2 regions of the Cupriavidus sp. 86D6 genome follow, and region 2 is predicted to be linked to the other one. Evidence: riboswitches for the same ligand, from Rfam matches in the RefSeq annotation. Region 2 holds a riboswitch; the other holds the start of a gene.
What was found. A riboswitch is a leader RNA that binds a small molecule or an ion and turns the genes downstream of it on or off. The one in region 2 is predicted to bind cobalamin.
Positions count from the first base shown of each region.

Region 1: linked by a shared signal. The riboswitch ahead of AC3G88_RS01415 (TonB-dependent receptor plug domain-containing protein) and the one ahead of AC3G88_RS05120 (TonB-dependent receptor) in region 2 are both predicted to bind cobalamin.

Region 1 is NZ_JBYPSB010000001.1:301,942-309,779, forward strand. Features, by position in the region: gene AC3G88_RS01390 (SIMPL domain-containing protein) at 1-255, opposite strand, end outside; gene AC3G88_RS01395 (EVE domain-containing protein) at 412-885, opposite strand; RNA gene ssrS (6S RNA) at 962-1,180, opposite strand; gene AC3G88_RS01405 (cell division protein ZapA) at 1,511-1,834, opposite strand; gene AC3G88_RS01410 (hypothetical protein) at 1,831-2,154, opposite strand; cobalamin riboswitch at 2,360-2,663, shown strand; gene AC3G88_RS01415 (TonB-dependent receptor plug domain-containing protein) at 2,740-4,749, shown strand; gene AC3G88_RS01420 (FecCD family ABC transporter permease) at 4,766-5,773, shown strand; gene AC3G88_RS01425 (ABC transporter ATP-binding protein) at 5,770-6,579, shown strand; gene cobO (cob(I)yrinic acid a,c-diamide adenosyltransferase) at 6,576-7,208, shown strand; gene cobT (nicotinate-nucleotide--dimethylbenzimidazole phosphoribosyltransferase) at 7,276-7,838, shown strand, end outside.
Region 2 is NZ_JBYPSB010000002.1:2,752-10,589, forward strand. Features, by position in the region: gene AC3G88_RS05100 (chromate resistance protein ChrB domain-containing protein) at 1-345, shown strand, start outside; gene AC3G88_RS05105 (amino acid ABC transporter substrate-binding protein) at 764-1,552, shown strand; gene AC3G88_RS05110 (amino acid ABC transporter permease) at 1,639-2,292, shown strand; gene AC3G88_RS05115 (amino acid ABC transporter ATP-binding protein) at 2,321-3,070, shown strand; cobalamin riboswitch at 3,177-3,435, shown strand; gene AC3G88_RS05120 (TonB-dependent receptor) at 3,469-5,691, shown strand; gene AC3G88_RS05125 (DeoR/GlpR family DNA-binding transcription regulator) at 5,821-6,588, shown strand; gene AC3G88_RS05130 (SulP family inorganic anion transporter) at 6,807-7,838, shown strand, end outside.

The DNA.
Region 1 (7,838 bases), on a different contig from region 2:
CGCTTCCACGCCCGACACGCGCTTGGCTTGCGTCAGTGCCGCCTGAGTTCGCGACGACAGCGCGTTCGAAATGGCGGAAGGCTCGGGGCCTTCCTGCTCGGTGGCCAGGACCAGCGTGACCACGTCGGTCGGCACTTCGGTCACGGCTTCGGCGGACAACGACAGCACGCCCGAAGGCTGCGGCACGGCAACGGTCTGGGCCGAGGCCACGGCGGCGGCAGTGCCCAGCAGCGAGGCGACCAGCAATTTCTTCATATTGTTCTCCGATCAATGTGATGGCTATCAGATGCGAAGCCTCGCATTTCGTTCCATGCGGGCTCCTGCATGAAAGCTCTAACGGCCGGTCGGCCGGATCGGGGTTAAGGCGGGCAAAAAAAATGCGGCGCGGCCAGAAGACTGCAGCCGCAGATGCTACTTCATCAGCTTTTCGGTGATGAAGCGCCATTCGGCCGGCGTGACCGGCGTGATCGACAGCCGGTTGCCCTTGCGCAGCACCACCATGTCGGCCAGCGCGTCATGCTCGCGCAATGCGGGCAGCGGGATCAGCGCGCTCTTCTTGACGAAGCGTACGTCCACCAGCGACCAGCGCGGCTCTTCCTGCCGGGATGCCTTGTCGTAGTAGTGGCTCTTGGGGTCGAACTGCGTGGGATCGGGATAGGGCTGCGAGCAGACCTCGGCAAGGCCGGCGATGCCCGGTTCGGGACACGACGAGTGATAGAACAGCACGCCGTCGCCGATGCGCATCTGGTCGCGCATGAAGTTGCGCGCCTGGTAGTTGCGCACGCCGGTCCATGGCAGCGTGCCTTCACGGGCCAGATCGTCGATGCTGGCTTCATCCGGTTCGGACTTCATCAGCCAGTACTGGCGGGCGCGCGCGTCGGGCATGGATCCGTGACAGGTCAGGCGTTGAAATGAAAAAGGCGGTGGTTCGTTGAAACCACCGCCTCTTCACCACTTGAAGGGGGTCCCCGCCTCGGCCGCTGGGTCGGCATCCTGAACCCAAGTGAGGTTCAGAGTGGCTGCGGAAGTCGTATTTCGGGTACATCGCCCACTCAGGGAGTCCGGACCGAAGCCAGGACTATGAATGCGGTAACGCGCTCGCCCACACGACATGATCCCGCACCATGCAATGCATATCGGTTCAAGGAGTTTATGACCCTCACGAACCAGGCAGGGAAACTGTCAAACGTCTGACTTGGGTTCCTGTGCGTGCAACACGCTTGGGATGTCAGACGTTTGCCGTTTCAAACTAGGATGGGATGGAAACGGCGGCCAGGCCCGATAACCCGACCATCCAACTGCGTCGGTCAGTCTCGCCGCGCAGTGGCTCCACTATACACCGCGACGTCAGTGATACCAAGCCGGATACGTCGGGACGTTACATTTTCCACAACAACCGGCATATCCATGCACATCATGCGGCCGGGCGCGGCACCGGCTTCACATGGACGACATATCTGGCCGACGCTGCGCAATTCAAGTGTTGCCGTCAGGGTTTTTTTTCGGCGGCTCAGCGCGTGCCCACGTGCGCGTACTGGCGCAGCGCCTCGTCGGCGCGGTCGTTCAGCTCGCGAATGCGCGCGCGCACCGCGTCCACCGGGATCGTGCCGTCCTCTTCCTGCTTGCGACGCATGGCCAGCAGGTCCGACGCAATGCTGATGGCCGCCATCACGGCCACGCGCTCCACGCCCTTGGCCGACACGCTGCCCTTGAGCTTGTTCATCTTGTCGTCGACCAGCGCCGCGGCTTCCAGCAGCGCGGCCTCGTTCTCCGGCGAGATCGCGAAACGGTAGGGCTGGCCTGCGATGTTCAGTTCCACTTGCTTGTTGCTCATGCGTGTTCTCCGGGGGCTTGCTGCGAACCTTCCGATGCGGCGCGGGACTGGCCGTCGCCGAGCAGGTCGAGCTGGCGCGCGTCGCTGGCGGTGGGCAGCTTGTCGAGGATGGACTGGATGCGCAGTTGCGCCTCCTCGATCTTGATGTTGAGCAGCTCGCGGTCGGCCGCCATGGCTTCGCGGTCCGCGCGCAACGTGCTCGCCTCGGCCTGCAGGCGGTCGATCTCCGCGCGCAGCCGCTGGTTTTCCGCCGCCAGGGTGTCCGCATGATGCAGCACGCGCCCGATCTTGGCGGCCAGTTGTTCGAGTTCGTTGAGCATAGTGCCTGTCGTGTCCGGTAGGAGTAAGGGTCAGGTTTGGGGATTCTAGCCGATGCACACGCGGGGGCTACCGTCAATGCGACCGGTGAGACTTTGCTGCCGCACGGAAGTTGCACCGATCTGCGGCGAACGGCGCGATTTCGCGTGTCAATCACGGATATCGGCAACTTGATCCCTCGCATTGACGCCAACTTTGAAACTCCCTACACTCGCGCACGTTCCAGGTGCTCGCGGCCGCCTTACGCAGGGGCTGCAGTTCAACGGGAAACAGGGAGCCGGGTACCGCCCGCCAGCCCGGCGCGACGTCGATCGGCCAGGCTGGACGCGAGCGGGGCAGGCCAACCTGTGCTGCCCCCGCAACGGTAAGCGACCGCGAACACGCCAAGCGTCGTTCGCAGGGCGGGCCAAGGCCACTGATACGGACTCGCCGGAGGTTGCGGGGAGCCCATCGGGAAGGCGGCCTGCCTGATGTCGTCAGCCCGGATACCGGCCTGAAGAACGCGGGCGTCCGCACCCCATGCGGCACGCCCATTCGCCATCAGGTCCGCGGGGGAACGGGCCCGGCCGTTCTCATCCATCCTGCTCATGCGTTCCACGCTATCCAGGTCGACCGTCGCGGTGAAGCCGCCGGTTGGCCCGTCCGTGCCCGCCATCATGGCGGCCGTTGCCGTTCTTTGCGCGCCCCATATCCCGGCATTTGCCCAGGAGGCGCCCGCCGGGGCGGCTCCCGTCGCGCCTGCCGCACCCGCCGAAGCCACATCCGCCGCGCCTGCCGCACCCGCCGCACAGCCGGCGGCGGCCCAGCCCCCGTCGCTGGCACCCGTGGTGGTCACCGCCTCGCGCACCGCGCAGCGTGTGACCGAGGCGCTGCCGCACACCACGGTGGTGACCCAGGAGGACATCGTCGATTCGCAGGCGCCCGACCTGCGCTCGCTGCTGCGCGGCCAGGCCGGTGTCGAATTCGCCGCCAATGGCGGCATGGGCGCCAATACGTCGCTGTTCATGCGCGGTGCCAATTCGAACCAGGTGCTGATCCTGATCGATGGCGTGCGCGTGGCCGGCGTCAGCGGCGGTACGGCCCAGCTGGCAAACATCCTGCCCGACCAGATCGACCATATCGAGGTGGTACGCGGCAACGTGTCTGCGCTGTATGGCTCTGATGCCATCGGCGGCGTGGTGCAGATCTTCACCAAGAATGGCGCCGGCCAGGCACCGGCGGCCAATGCGCAGGTGGAGTACGGCAGCAACAACACGCGCCAGGGCACCGTCGGCTACGGCGGCCAGATTGGCGATACGTCGTTCAACCTGACCGGCTCGATCTTCAAGACCGACGGTTTTTCGTCGATCAACTATAACCAGTGGGCCGCCGCCAATGCCGCAGCAGTCCGGCGCGGCAACGGGCCGAACCCCGGCGACAACCCGTACGAGAACAAGAGCGTGTCGGGCCAGATCCGCCACAAGTTCACGTCCGACTGGGATGCCGGCTTCGCCGCGTACTACTCGAAGAGCGACCTGTCGTACGACAGCACCAGCGGCAAGCCGACCGACGATTTCCGCATGAACAGCGAGCTCTACACGCTGTCGGCATTCGTCAACGGCAAGGTGACCTCGGCGTGGACCACGCATTTCAAGCTGTCGCAGAGCGAAGACCGCAGCGAAGGCACGAAGAACGGCCTGTTCGACAGCCTGTTCAGCACGCGCAACCGCCAGTTCAACTGGCAGAACGAATACGCGCTGACGCCCGACCACAAGCTGCTGTTCGGCACCGACTGGCTGCAGCAGACGCTGGCGTCCAGTGCGTACAACGCGCCGTCGCGCAACGTGTTCTCGGTGTACGGCGGCTATGAAGGCCGGATCGGCCGGCACCAGCTGCAGCTGAACGGCCGCAACGACCACTATTCCGACTTCGGCAACCAGGGCAGCTTCTTTGCCGGCTATGGCTTCAACGTGACCGATCAGGTCAAGCTGATCGCCAATGTCAGCAATGCGTTCCGCGCGCCGACCTTCAACGAGCTGTATTACCCGGGCTTCGGCCAGCCGAACCTGCAGCCCGAACGCGCCAAGTCCGCCGAGGCGGGCGTGCAGGTCGACACGGCCAGCGCCGGCCTGCTGCGCGTGACCGCGTTCGAGACGCGCTATGACGACCTGATCGTGTCGACTGCCGTGGGCAGTGGCGTGTTCCTGGCACAGAATGTCAACAAGGCCAAGGTGCAGGGCATCGAGGCCTCGTGGCGCGCCACGATCTGGGGTACCGACCTGGGCGCCGCCGTGACCTTCCAGAATCCCGTGGACCAGAGCAGCAACACCCAGCTGCTGCGCCGGGCGCGGCGCCATGCGTCGTTCGACGTGGGCCGCAACTTCGGCAACTGGCGCTTTGGCGGCGAATGGCTGCTGTCGTCGGAGCGGCTCGACAACAGCGCGCGCGTCCTGGGCGGATACGGTATCGTCAACCTCAATGCCCGCTACAACATCGACAAGCAATGGTTCGTGGCTGCCCGTGTGGAAAACCTGTTCGACAAGAACTACCAGCTTGCCTGGCCCTACAACACGCAGGGCCGCGCCGGGTTCATCACGCTCGGCTGGCGCCAGAAGTAGGGCCTGACGTCACGTCATGACCGAACTGCGCCGCGCGCTGACCGTCTGGACCGTCCTGGCCTTCGCCGGGGTGGCGGTGTTCGCGCTGTCGCTGGCGGCCGGCAGCGTCGCGCTGGACATCGCGCAGGTCTGGCAGGCGCTGACCGGCGCCGATACCGGCACGGCCGGCGCCATCGTGCGCGAACTGCGGCTGCCGCGCGCGGCGGCGGCGTTTGCCTGCGGCGGCCTGCTGGCGCTGTCCGGCGCGCTGATGCAGGTGCTGCTGCGCAATCCGCTGGCCGAGCCCTATGTGCTGGGCGTGTCCGGCGGCGCCTCCACGGGCGCGCTGCTGGCGATGCTGCTGTCGCTGCCGCTGTGGGTCGTCCAGTCCGGCGCGGCGGGCGGCGCGCTCTGCTCGATGCTGCTGGTGGCCACGCTGGCGCGGCGCGACCTGTTGCATCCGCAAGTCCAGGGCGGCCACCACGAGGCCGGCGCGCGGCTGCTGCTGACCGGCGTGATCCTGGCGGCCGGCTGGGGCGCACTGATCACGCTGATCCTGGCCATCGCGCCGGAATCGCGGCTGCGCGGCATGCTGTTCTGGCTGACCGGCGACCTGGGCGGCACGGCCAGCTACGGCTGGGCGCTGGCCACGCTGGTCGTGGCCCTGGGGCTGGCGATGCCAATGGCGCGTGCGCTGAACGTGATGCTGCTTGGCGAGACCGTGGCGCAGTCGCTGGGCGTGCGCGTGGGCCGCGTCAGGCTGGCCACCTTCCTGATTGCCTCGTTCGCCATCGCTGCGGCCATCACCACGGCCGGGTCCATCGGCTTTGTCGGTCTGGTGGTGCCGCACATGGTGCGCCTGGCGTGGGGCAACGACCAGCGCCAGCTGCTGCCCGCGTCGGTGCTGCTGGGCGGCACGCTGCTGATGGCGGCCGATCTGATCGCCCGCACGGTGATCGCGCCAGCGCAGTTGCCGGTGGGTGTCATCACCGCGCTGCTGGGCGTGCCCACCTTCCTTTACCTGCTGCTGCGGAGGCCGCGATGAACGCATGGTCCGAGCCGCTGGCGCCGTGTCCCGTCTTGTCGCTGCGCGACGTGCGCCTGCGCGCGGGCCAGCGGGTGCTGGTCGATGGCCTGTCGCTGTCCATCCAGGCGGGCCAGCTCTGGTGCGTCGTGGGTCCGAACGGCGTGGGCAAATCCACGCTGATGGGCGTGCTGGCCGGCTTGCGCGCGCCCGAAGGCGGGGCCGTGGAAATCGACGGCGTGGCCGCCGCGCAGGTGGCGCCGGCCACGCTGGCCCGCCAGCGCGCCTATCTGCCGCAGGCCATACATGACACGTTCTCGATGGTGGTGGAGGATGCGGTGCGCATCGGCCGCCATCCGCACATGAGCGGCTGGGGCTGGGGCAAGCGCGACGACGACCGCGTGGTGCGCGATGTGATGGCCCAGTGCGATCTCGACGCCCTGGCCGCGCGCGATGTGCTGACCCTGTCCGGCGGCGAGCGCCAGCGCGTGTCGCTGGCCGCGGTGCTGGCCCAGCAGGCGCCGCTGCTGATGCTGGACGAACCGGTCTCGCACCTGGACCTGCGCCATCAGATCCTGGTGCTCGACCTGCTGCGCCGCCTGACCCATGCCGGCCGCCACGCCGCCGTGGTGATCCTGCATGACCTGACGCTCGCGCGCCGGCACGCCACCCATGCGCTGCTGATGGCCGAAGACGGCGTCGCGCTGCACGGCCCGGCGCACGAGGTCCTGACGCCCGCGCGGTGCTCGCACGCACTGCGCACCCCCATTATCAGTATCAGCGACGGCATCCATACCGCGCTGATCCCCGACGGAAAGACACCATGAGCGATACCGAACACCCGAGCCCGAGCGACGACGGCCGCGATGAGCGCCACAAGAACCGCATGGTCCGCAAGAAGGAGGTGGTCGATGCCAGGATTGCCGCCGCCCAGACCGAGCGCGGTGTGATCGTCATCACCACCGGCAACGGCAAGGGCAAGTCCAGCTCGGGCTTCGGCATGGTGGTGCGCGCGATGGGGCATGGCATGCGCACGGGCGTGGTCCAGTTCATCAAGGGTGCCATCCCGAGCGGCGAGGAAATGTTCCTGCGGCGGTTTCCGGACCAATGCGAGTTCCATGTGATGGGCGAGGGCTACACCTGGGAAACCCAGGACCGCGCCCGCGACGTGGCCAAGGCCGAGGCCGCGTGGGAGGTGGCCCGCCGCATGCTGCGCGACCCGTCGATCGGCCTGGTGCTGTTCGATGAGCTGAACATTGCGCTGAAGTTGCACTATCTTGATGTCGAGACCGTGATCGCCGATCTGCGCGCGCGTCCTGCGATGCAGCATGTGGTGATCACGGGCCGGGGCGCACCGCCCGCACTGGTGGAAGCGGCCGACACGGTGACCGACATGACGCCCGTCAAACACGCGTTCCAGCAGGGCATCAAGGCCCAACGTGGCGTAGAAATGTAGGAGAACGCCGGCCAGCCCCGCTTCCGCTTCGCCGGGCTGGCGTTCCCCGAGGATCGAAAGAAGACTGATGACCCATATTTCCGACTTTGCGCTGACCCTGCCGCCGATCGCGCCGCTGGACGAATCGCTGCGCGGCGCGCTGCAGGCGGCCATCGACGACAAGACCAAGCCGCCCGGGTCGCTGGGCCGGCTGGAATCGCTGGCGCTGCAGATCGGCATGATCCGTGGCGAAACCGTGCCCGACCTGAACCGGCCCGCGATCATCGTGTTCGCGGGCGACCATGGCGTGGCCGATGCCGGCGTCAGCGCCTTCCCGGCCGAAGTCACCGCGCAGATGGTGCTGAATTTCCTGAACGGCGGGGCCGCCATCAACGTCTTCACGCGCCAGCATGGCATGGTGCTTGAAGTGGTCGATGTGGGCGTGCGTGCGCCGCTGCCGGCGTCGCCGGGGCTGGTCAACAGCCGCGTGGCCAATGGCACGCGCAATTTCGTCGAGCAGCCGGCCATGACCCCGGCCGAGGCCGGTGCGGCGATCAACACCGGCATCGCGCGGGTGCTGCGCCACGCCCAGCAGGGCACCAATGTGATCGGCTTTGGCGAGATGGGCATTGCCAATACGTCGGCGGCGGC
Region 2 (7,838 bases):
CTGGCCGAAGCGCAGCGCAGCGGGGCGATTCCCTACGACATACCCGGCGTCGAGCTGTCGCACGAAGGCGACCTGTGCAGTTTCGACGCCTTCCTCAAGAAGTACGGCCTGGCCGACCCTTCGCTCGCCCAGCTTGCCGCCATCGTCCGGGGTGCCGACACGTCGCGGCTGGACCTCACCCGCGAGTCCGGCGGCCTCTATGCCATATCGCTGGGCCTGTCGCAGACCTTTGCCGACGACCATGACATGCTGCGGCAGGGCATGGTGATGTACGACGCCCTGTACGCCTGGTGCAAGCACTGCCAGGCCGAGACGCACAACTGGCCGCCGATCCTGCCGGCCTGAACGATCCCCGCAAAAAGTGCCTTTCAGGTATCAATCACAATACGGATGACATCAGGCGCGGCGCCGATCACGGCCTGCCGCGCCGTGCGTCCCTGTAGAATGTCGGCCTGTTGGCTGGCCACCCGGCGCTGCCCATCGGTCAACCCGGTGGGCCAGGACGCCAGATGGCCGATAGCTCACGCGTTCAGCGACCTCTGCGGATCGCCTTGCCGAATCGCCTGGATTCCGCGCCCACTTCCCGATGTTCACACCATGCCGGCCCACAACCCGGCGCGGCGGGGCAATTGTGCGCGGCGCCCGGGCCTTGCCTGGCTGTGAGCGCCAGCGGCGCCAACGGGCGCGAATGGTGCCGGTGGCGGCGATCCTGCCATCGGTGCGGCGGCACGCGTTGCCGCACCCTTAATCTCTCCTCGACATCATGAAAAAAATAGCAGCCGTTCTCCTGATCTCCGGTCTTTCGTTGCTGGCCGCCTGCGGCAAGAGCGACCCGACGCCGGCGGCAAAGCCTGCCAGCGCGGGCACCAGCATCGTCGTCGGCCTGGACGACAACTTCCCGCCGATGGGTTTCCGCGATGCCAACAACCAGCTGGTCGGCTTCGACATCGACATGGCGAAGGAAGCGGCGCAGCGCCTTGGCATGACGGTGGATTTCAAGCCGATCGACTGGAGCGCCAAGGAAGCCGAACTGAACGGCAAGCGCGTTGACGTGCTGTGGAACGGCCTGACGATCACCGAGGACCGCAAGAAGAACATCAGCTTCACCGCGCCGTACATGACGAACCACCAGATCGTCATCGTGACCGAAAAGTCGCCGATCCAGACCAAGGCCGACCTGGCCGGCCGCATCGTTGGCGCGCAGGACGGCAGCAGCGCCGTGGACGCGATCAAGAAAGAGGCAGCCGTGGCCGCCAGCCTGAAGGAACTGAAGTCGTTTGGCGACAATGTGACGGCGCTGATGGACCTGTCGGCAGGCCGCCTCGACGCCGTGGTGGTCGACGAAGTGGTGGGCCGCTACCTGGCCAGCAAGCGCGCCGGCGAATACCGCATCCTGGCCGAGAACTTCGGCACCGAAGACTACGGCGTGGGCGTGCGCAAGGACGACGGCGAACTGCTGGACAAGCTGAACAAGACGCTGGCCGCGATGAAGCAGGACGGCACGGCCGCACGCATCGCCACCCAGTGGTTCGGCGCGGACATCACGAAGTAAGGACAGCCACCTTGCAGGGGGCGCAGGGTTCGGGAAAGCAAGCAAATTGCACCGGCCCTGTTGCACCTGCATCGTAATGTTTCAGCATGGACTACGTTCTTTCTCTCCTGCCTCCGATGATGGAAGGGGCCAAGGTCACCTTGACCCTGTTCGCCATCACGCTCGGGCTGTCGGTGCCGCTGGGCCTGGCGCTGGCCCTGCTGCGGATTTCGGCGTGGGCGCCGGTCAGCGGCCTGGTGAATGGCTATATCTGGCTGATGCGCGGCACGCCGCTGATGCTGCAGATGCTTTTCATCTATTTCGCGCTGCCGTTCGTGCCGTATGTCGGCATCCGGCTGCCCGATTTCCCCGCTGCGGTGGTCGCGTTCGCGCTGAACTACGCGGCGTACTTCGCCGAGATCTTCCGGGCCGGCATCCAGTCGGTGGAGCGCGGCCAGTACGAGGCCAGCAAGACGCTGGGCCTGAGCTACTTCCAGACCATGCGCCGGATCGTGCTGCCCCAGATGATCGGCCGCGTGCTGCCCCCGGTGAGCAACGAGACCATCACGCTGGTCAAGGACACCTCGCTGATCTACGTGCTGGCGCTCAATGACGTCCTGCGCACGGCGCGCAGCATCGTGCAGCGCGATTTCACGACAACCCCGTTCCTGGTGGCCGCACTGTTTTACCTGGTGATGACGCTGGTTCTGACGTGGCTCTTCCAACGCCTCGAAAAACGCTATGCAAGATACGATCAATGAGAACGCCGGCGTGCGCGAGCGCCCATTGATGGTGTCGGCCCGCGACATTCACAAGTCCTTCGGCGCGCTGGAGGTGCTGAAGGGCGTGTCGCTGTCGCTGCGCAAGGGCGACGTGACCGCCGTCATCGGCCCGTCGGGCTCGGGCAAGAGCACGCTGCTGCGGTGCATGAACCATCTGGAACTGATCGACCGCGGCACGCTGGAAATCGAGGGCGAAGTGCTGGCGGCCACCGACGCCAGCGGTGTGCGCTACGCCAAGGGTGCCGATCTGCGTCGTATTTGCGCCAGGATGGGCATGGTGTTCCAGTCGTTCAACCTGTTCCCGCACCTGACCGTGCTGCAGAACCTGATCGAGGCCCCGATGACGGTCAAGGGCATGCCGCGCGACCGCATCGTGCCGCTGGCCGAGGATCTGCTGCGCAAGGTCGGCCTGTTCGACAAGCGCGACAGCTATCCGTCGCGTCTGTCGGGCGGCCAGAAGCAGCGCGTGGCGATTGCCCGCGCGCTGGCCATGGAGCCGGACATCATGCTGTTCGACGAGCCCACGTCGGCGCTCGACCCCGAACTGACCGGCGAAGTGCTGCGCACCATGCGCCAGCTGGCCGACGAGCACATGACGATGCTGGTGGTCACGCACGAAATGGGTTTCGCGCGCGAGGTGGCCAGCCATGTGGTCTTCATGGACGGCGGCAAGGTGGTCGAGGAGGGCCCGCCGGCGCAGCTGTTCGGGGCGCCCGTTCAGGCGCGGACGCGGGAATTCCTGACGCGCGTGTTCTGAGGCGTGGGCCGGCCCCCGCGGCCGGCGCACCTGGCGCGTGTCGTTTTGTCGCGTTTGTATCAAGACTGTTGCAGGTAGAATGCGCACCGCGGCACACGGTCCTCGTGTGCCGACCGTGACTGCAGGTGCCGGCGAGCCATTCGCCGGTTAAACGGGAAACAGGTGCGTCGCCGATCGTCCAGATTTCGACGAGAGCGGCCATGCCTGTGCTGCCCCCGCAACGGTAAGCAGGTTGGGAACCGTCAGGCCGATCCATCCGGGTCGGCGGTCACTGCGCCAGCACATGGCGCGGGAAGGCGATGGCATCCCGGCGCGAGACGCGCCGCCCTGCAAGCCCGGATACCGGCCTGTTGTCATCATCGAAATCCATTGCCCGGGCGGGGTCGCCTGGCTTCACGATGACACACAATCTGTCCGCGCATTCCGCCGGCCGCTTGCGCTCGGCTCCGTTTCGCCCTGGCTCCGCGCGTGCGCGCCGGCCACATCTGCTGGCTGCCTCGCTTGGCACCGTCGCCAGCCTCAATTTCCCCGGTGCATGGGCCCAGGAGGCCGCTTCCGACCGTAAGGCGGGCACGCTGCCGGCCGTCACGGTCAGCGGGGCGGCTCAGCTTGACCCGCCCGGGCTGGCCCTGTCCGCGCCCGAATACACGGGCAGCCGCCTGGGCCTGACCCCGCTGGAAACACCGGCCAGCGTCGAAGTGCTCGGCGGCGAAACGATCCGGGCACGTGGCGACCAGTCCGTGCGGGAAGCGGTGACGCGCGCCACCGGCATCACGGGCAACCCGGCGCCCGGCAACGGCGGCACGTCGCTGGCGGCCCGTGGCTTTGCCGGCCAGGGCTCGGTCATGCAACTGCTCGACGGCACGCGCATGTACGTGGCCTCGGGCACGGTCACGTTTCCGTTCGATACCTGGTCGGTGGATCGCATCGAAGTGCTGCGCGGGCCTGCATCGGTCATGTATGGCGAAGGTGCCATCGGTGGCGTGGTCAACGTGGTGCAGAAGAAGCCGATCCGCGCGCCCATCGAGAACGAACTCCAGATCGCGGGCGGCACCGGGAAGACCGCGCGCGTGGCGTTCGACAGCGGCGGCAAGGTCAACGACAACCTGTCGTACCGCTTCGCCACCGCGTACAACCGCTCGGCCGGCTGGGTCGATCGCGGGGATTCGAACAACCTGATGGTGTCGGCGTCGGTGCGGCTGGACGTCAATCCGGACTTCAACCTGACGCTGTCCTATGACGACGGCACCCAGCATCCGCAGCAGTACTTCGGCGTGCCGCTGGTGAACGGCAGCCTGGACACGTCGCTGCGCAAGAAGAACTACAACGTCGGCGATGCCCAGATCAGCTACCGCGACCGCTGGACGCGCCTGAACGCCGAATGGACGCCCAACGACCGCGTCACCGTGCGTAACCAGTTCTATTACCTGACCAGCCATCGGCATTGGCGCGATAGCGAGACCTACGCGTTCCTGCCGGCAACCTCGCAGGTGCGCCGCACCGACTATCTGGAAATCCTGCACGACCAGGAGCAGGTGGGCAATCGCGCGGACCTGACAGTCAAGAGCCGGCTGTTCGGGCTGGAGAACGCCACGACGGTCGGCTTCGACATCAACAAGATCAACTTCACGCATTCGAACAATTCGCCGTATGGCGGATCGTCGACGGTCAATGCGTACGACTTCGATCCGGGGATGTTCTTCAGCCCGCCGGGCATCGTCACCTCGCCGCGCCTGCGGACCCACACCACGCAGTACGCGCTGTTCGGCGAGCATCGTATTTCCTTTACGCCGCAGTGGTCGGTGATCGGCGGCGTGCGCTTCGACCACGCCCGGCTGTATCGCACCGATCTGGTCGCCAACACGGGCTGGGAGAAAACCTTCGCCAATACCACGTGGCGCGTGGGCACGGTGTACCAGTTCACGCCGGCGCTGTCGGTCTACGCGCAGTACGCCACGGCCACCGATCCGCTTGGCTCGCTGGTGACGACCAGCGACGCACAGCGCAATTTCGAGCTGGCTACCGGCAAGCAGGTGGAAGTGGGGGTGAAGCAGGCGTTCTGGGGCCATCGCGGCGAATGGACGGTTGCGGCCTACGAGATCCGCAAGAACAACCTGCTGTCGCGCGACCCGGTCAACCCGACGATCACCCAGCAGGTGGGCGAGCAGTCGTCGCGCGGGCTGGAGGCATCGGCCAGCGTGGAAGTGCTGCGCGGCCTGCGCCTGGACATCAACGGCACGGTGCTGCGGGCACGCTACGACGACTTCACCGAGTCAGTGGGAGGCGTGGCGGTGTCGCGTGCCGGCAATGTGCCGACCAGCGTGCCGCAGCAGGCGGCCAACGCCTGGCTGAGCTGGAACTTCATGCCGCAGTGGACGTTCGCCACGGGCCTGCGCTACGTGGGCGGCCGTTACGCGGACACCGCGAACAAGGTGCGCGTGCCGAGCTATACGACGGTCGATACCGCACTGTCGTGGCGCGTGACCAGGCAGGCGGCGCTGACGCTGCGCGTCTACAACGTGTTCAACCGCGACTACGCCGAATCGTTCTCGAACGGCGGCCAGCAGTGGCTGCTGGGCCGTCCGCGCTCGGCGGAACTGTCGGCAAACTTCTACTTCTGAGTGGCGTCGGGCGGTCGGTGGCCGCCCAGCCTCGCCCTTCAAAGGCCGGGAGGGCAAGACTGTCACGGAAGTGTCATATCGCGCGCTTACATTTTCGTTCGACCATGCAACGTGAGCGAATGAGCGTCGATGAGCCTGACCCTGCGGCAACGTGAAATCTTCGGCTGGCTGAATGATGCCGGCTACCTCAGTACCGAACAACTGGCCAGCCGCTTTGGCGTCAGCAGCCAGACCATCCGGCGCGACATCAACGAACTGAGCGTGCAGGGGCTGGCGCGACGCATGCACGGCGGGCTGAGCTTGCCGGCCAGCCAGCACAACATCAGCTACCTGCAACGCAGTACCGCGCATGTGGAGCGCAAGCGGCGCATTGCCGAGGCGGCCATTGGCATCGTCGAGGCCGATGCCACGGTGTTCCTGGGCTATGGCACCACGGTGGCCGACTTTGCCCGCGCCCTGCCGGACGACCTGCCGCTGCGCGTGATCACCAACAACCTGGGTGCCGTGCATGCCTTGGCCGACAAGCCCCGCATCGAAACCTGGGTCACGGGCGGACGGCTGCGTGCCGGCGATTTCGATGTAATGGGCAGTGCCACCCTGGATTTTGTACGACGTTTTCGTGCGCATGTGGCGATCTGCAGCGCCGCCGGCATTGACGCGGACGGCACGTTCTACGAATTCCAGCCGGAGGAGGCCGAATTTAGCCAGGTGTTGCTGTCGCACAGCCATCTGCGCGTGCTGCTGGCCGACAGCAGCAAGTGCCTGCGCCACGCGCCGTGCCGCGTGGCTGGCCTGGACCAGATCGACCACCTGTTCACGGACGCCGAAGCCACCGACGCGCTGCCAACGTTGCCGGGCCTGTGCGAGCGCGCCGGCGTGGCGCTGCACCTGTGCTGAGCCACCGGCACCGCCGACTCACCTGGCGTCTTCCTTCGTCCCGGATACCGGATCGCCGCGATTGACGGCGTGATCGCCCGGCCCGCCCAAGGGGCAGGGCCGTCCGCGAGTTGAGGGGGTGTGTCATGCGCCACATTCGTGCGCTTGCTTTGGCGCATGCGGGACCTATGCTGAATCACACCGATCTCCGGCGTGTCACCACCACAAAAAAGGGTCCCATGGCATCCACCGCGCCTACTCCAACGCCCGCCCACCCGCCGGCCCCCCACTGGCTGCGCTGGCTGCCCGGCCTGGCCATGCTGCGCACCTACGAGGCAGCCTGGCTGCCGCGTGACCTGGCGGCGGGGCTCGTGCTGACGACGATGCTGGTGCCGGTGGGTATCGCCTATGCCGAGGCGTCGGGCGTGCCGGGCGTGTACGGGCTCTACGCGACGATCATCCCGCTGCTGGCCTACGCGCTGTTCGGGCCGAGCCGCATCCTGGTGCTGGGGCCCGATTCCGCGCTGGCCGCGCCGATCCTGGCGGTGGTGGTTGGCATGTCCGGCGGCGACCCGATGCGCGCCGTGGCCACCGCCAGCCTGATGGCCATCGTGGCCGGCCTGTTCTGCATCGTGCTGGGCCTGCTGCGGCTGGGGTTCATTACCGAACTGCTGTCCAAGCCGATCCGCTACGGCTATATGAATGGCATCGCCCTGACGGTGCTGGTCAGCCAGTTGCCAAAGCTGTTCGCCATCAAGGTCGACGATGCCGGGCCGCTGCGCGAGCTGTGGTGGCTGGCGCAGGCCATCGCCGATGGCAAGGCCAACTGGTACAGCTTTGCCGTGGGCGCGGCCAGCCTGGTGCTGATCCTGTTCCTGAAGCGATTCGAGCGCGTGCCGGGCATCCTGATCGCCGTGGTGCTGGCCACGCTGGCGGTCAGTGTGTTCCGGCTCGATCACCACGGCGTGAAGGTGCTGGGCGAAATCCCGCAGGGGTTGCCGACCTTCGCGCTACCGTGGTTCAGCGGCGTGGATATCGTCCGCATCGCACTGGGCGGCTGTGCCGTGGCGCTGATCGCCTTTGCCGATACTAGCGTGCTGTCGCGCACCTATGCCGCGCGCACCCATACGCGGGTGGACCCGAATCAGGAGATGGTGGGCCTGGGCGTGGCCAACCTGGCGACCGGGCTGTTCCAGGGGTTTCCGATCAGCAGCAGCGCGTCGCGCACGCCGGTGGCCGAGGCAGCCGGCGCCCGCACGCAGCTGACTGGC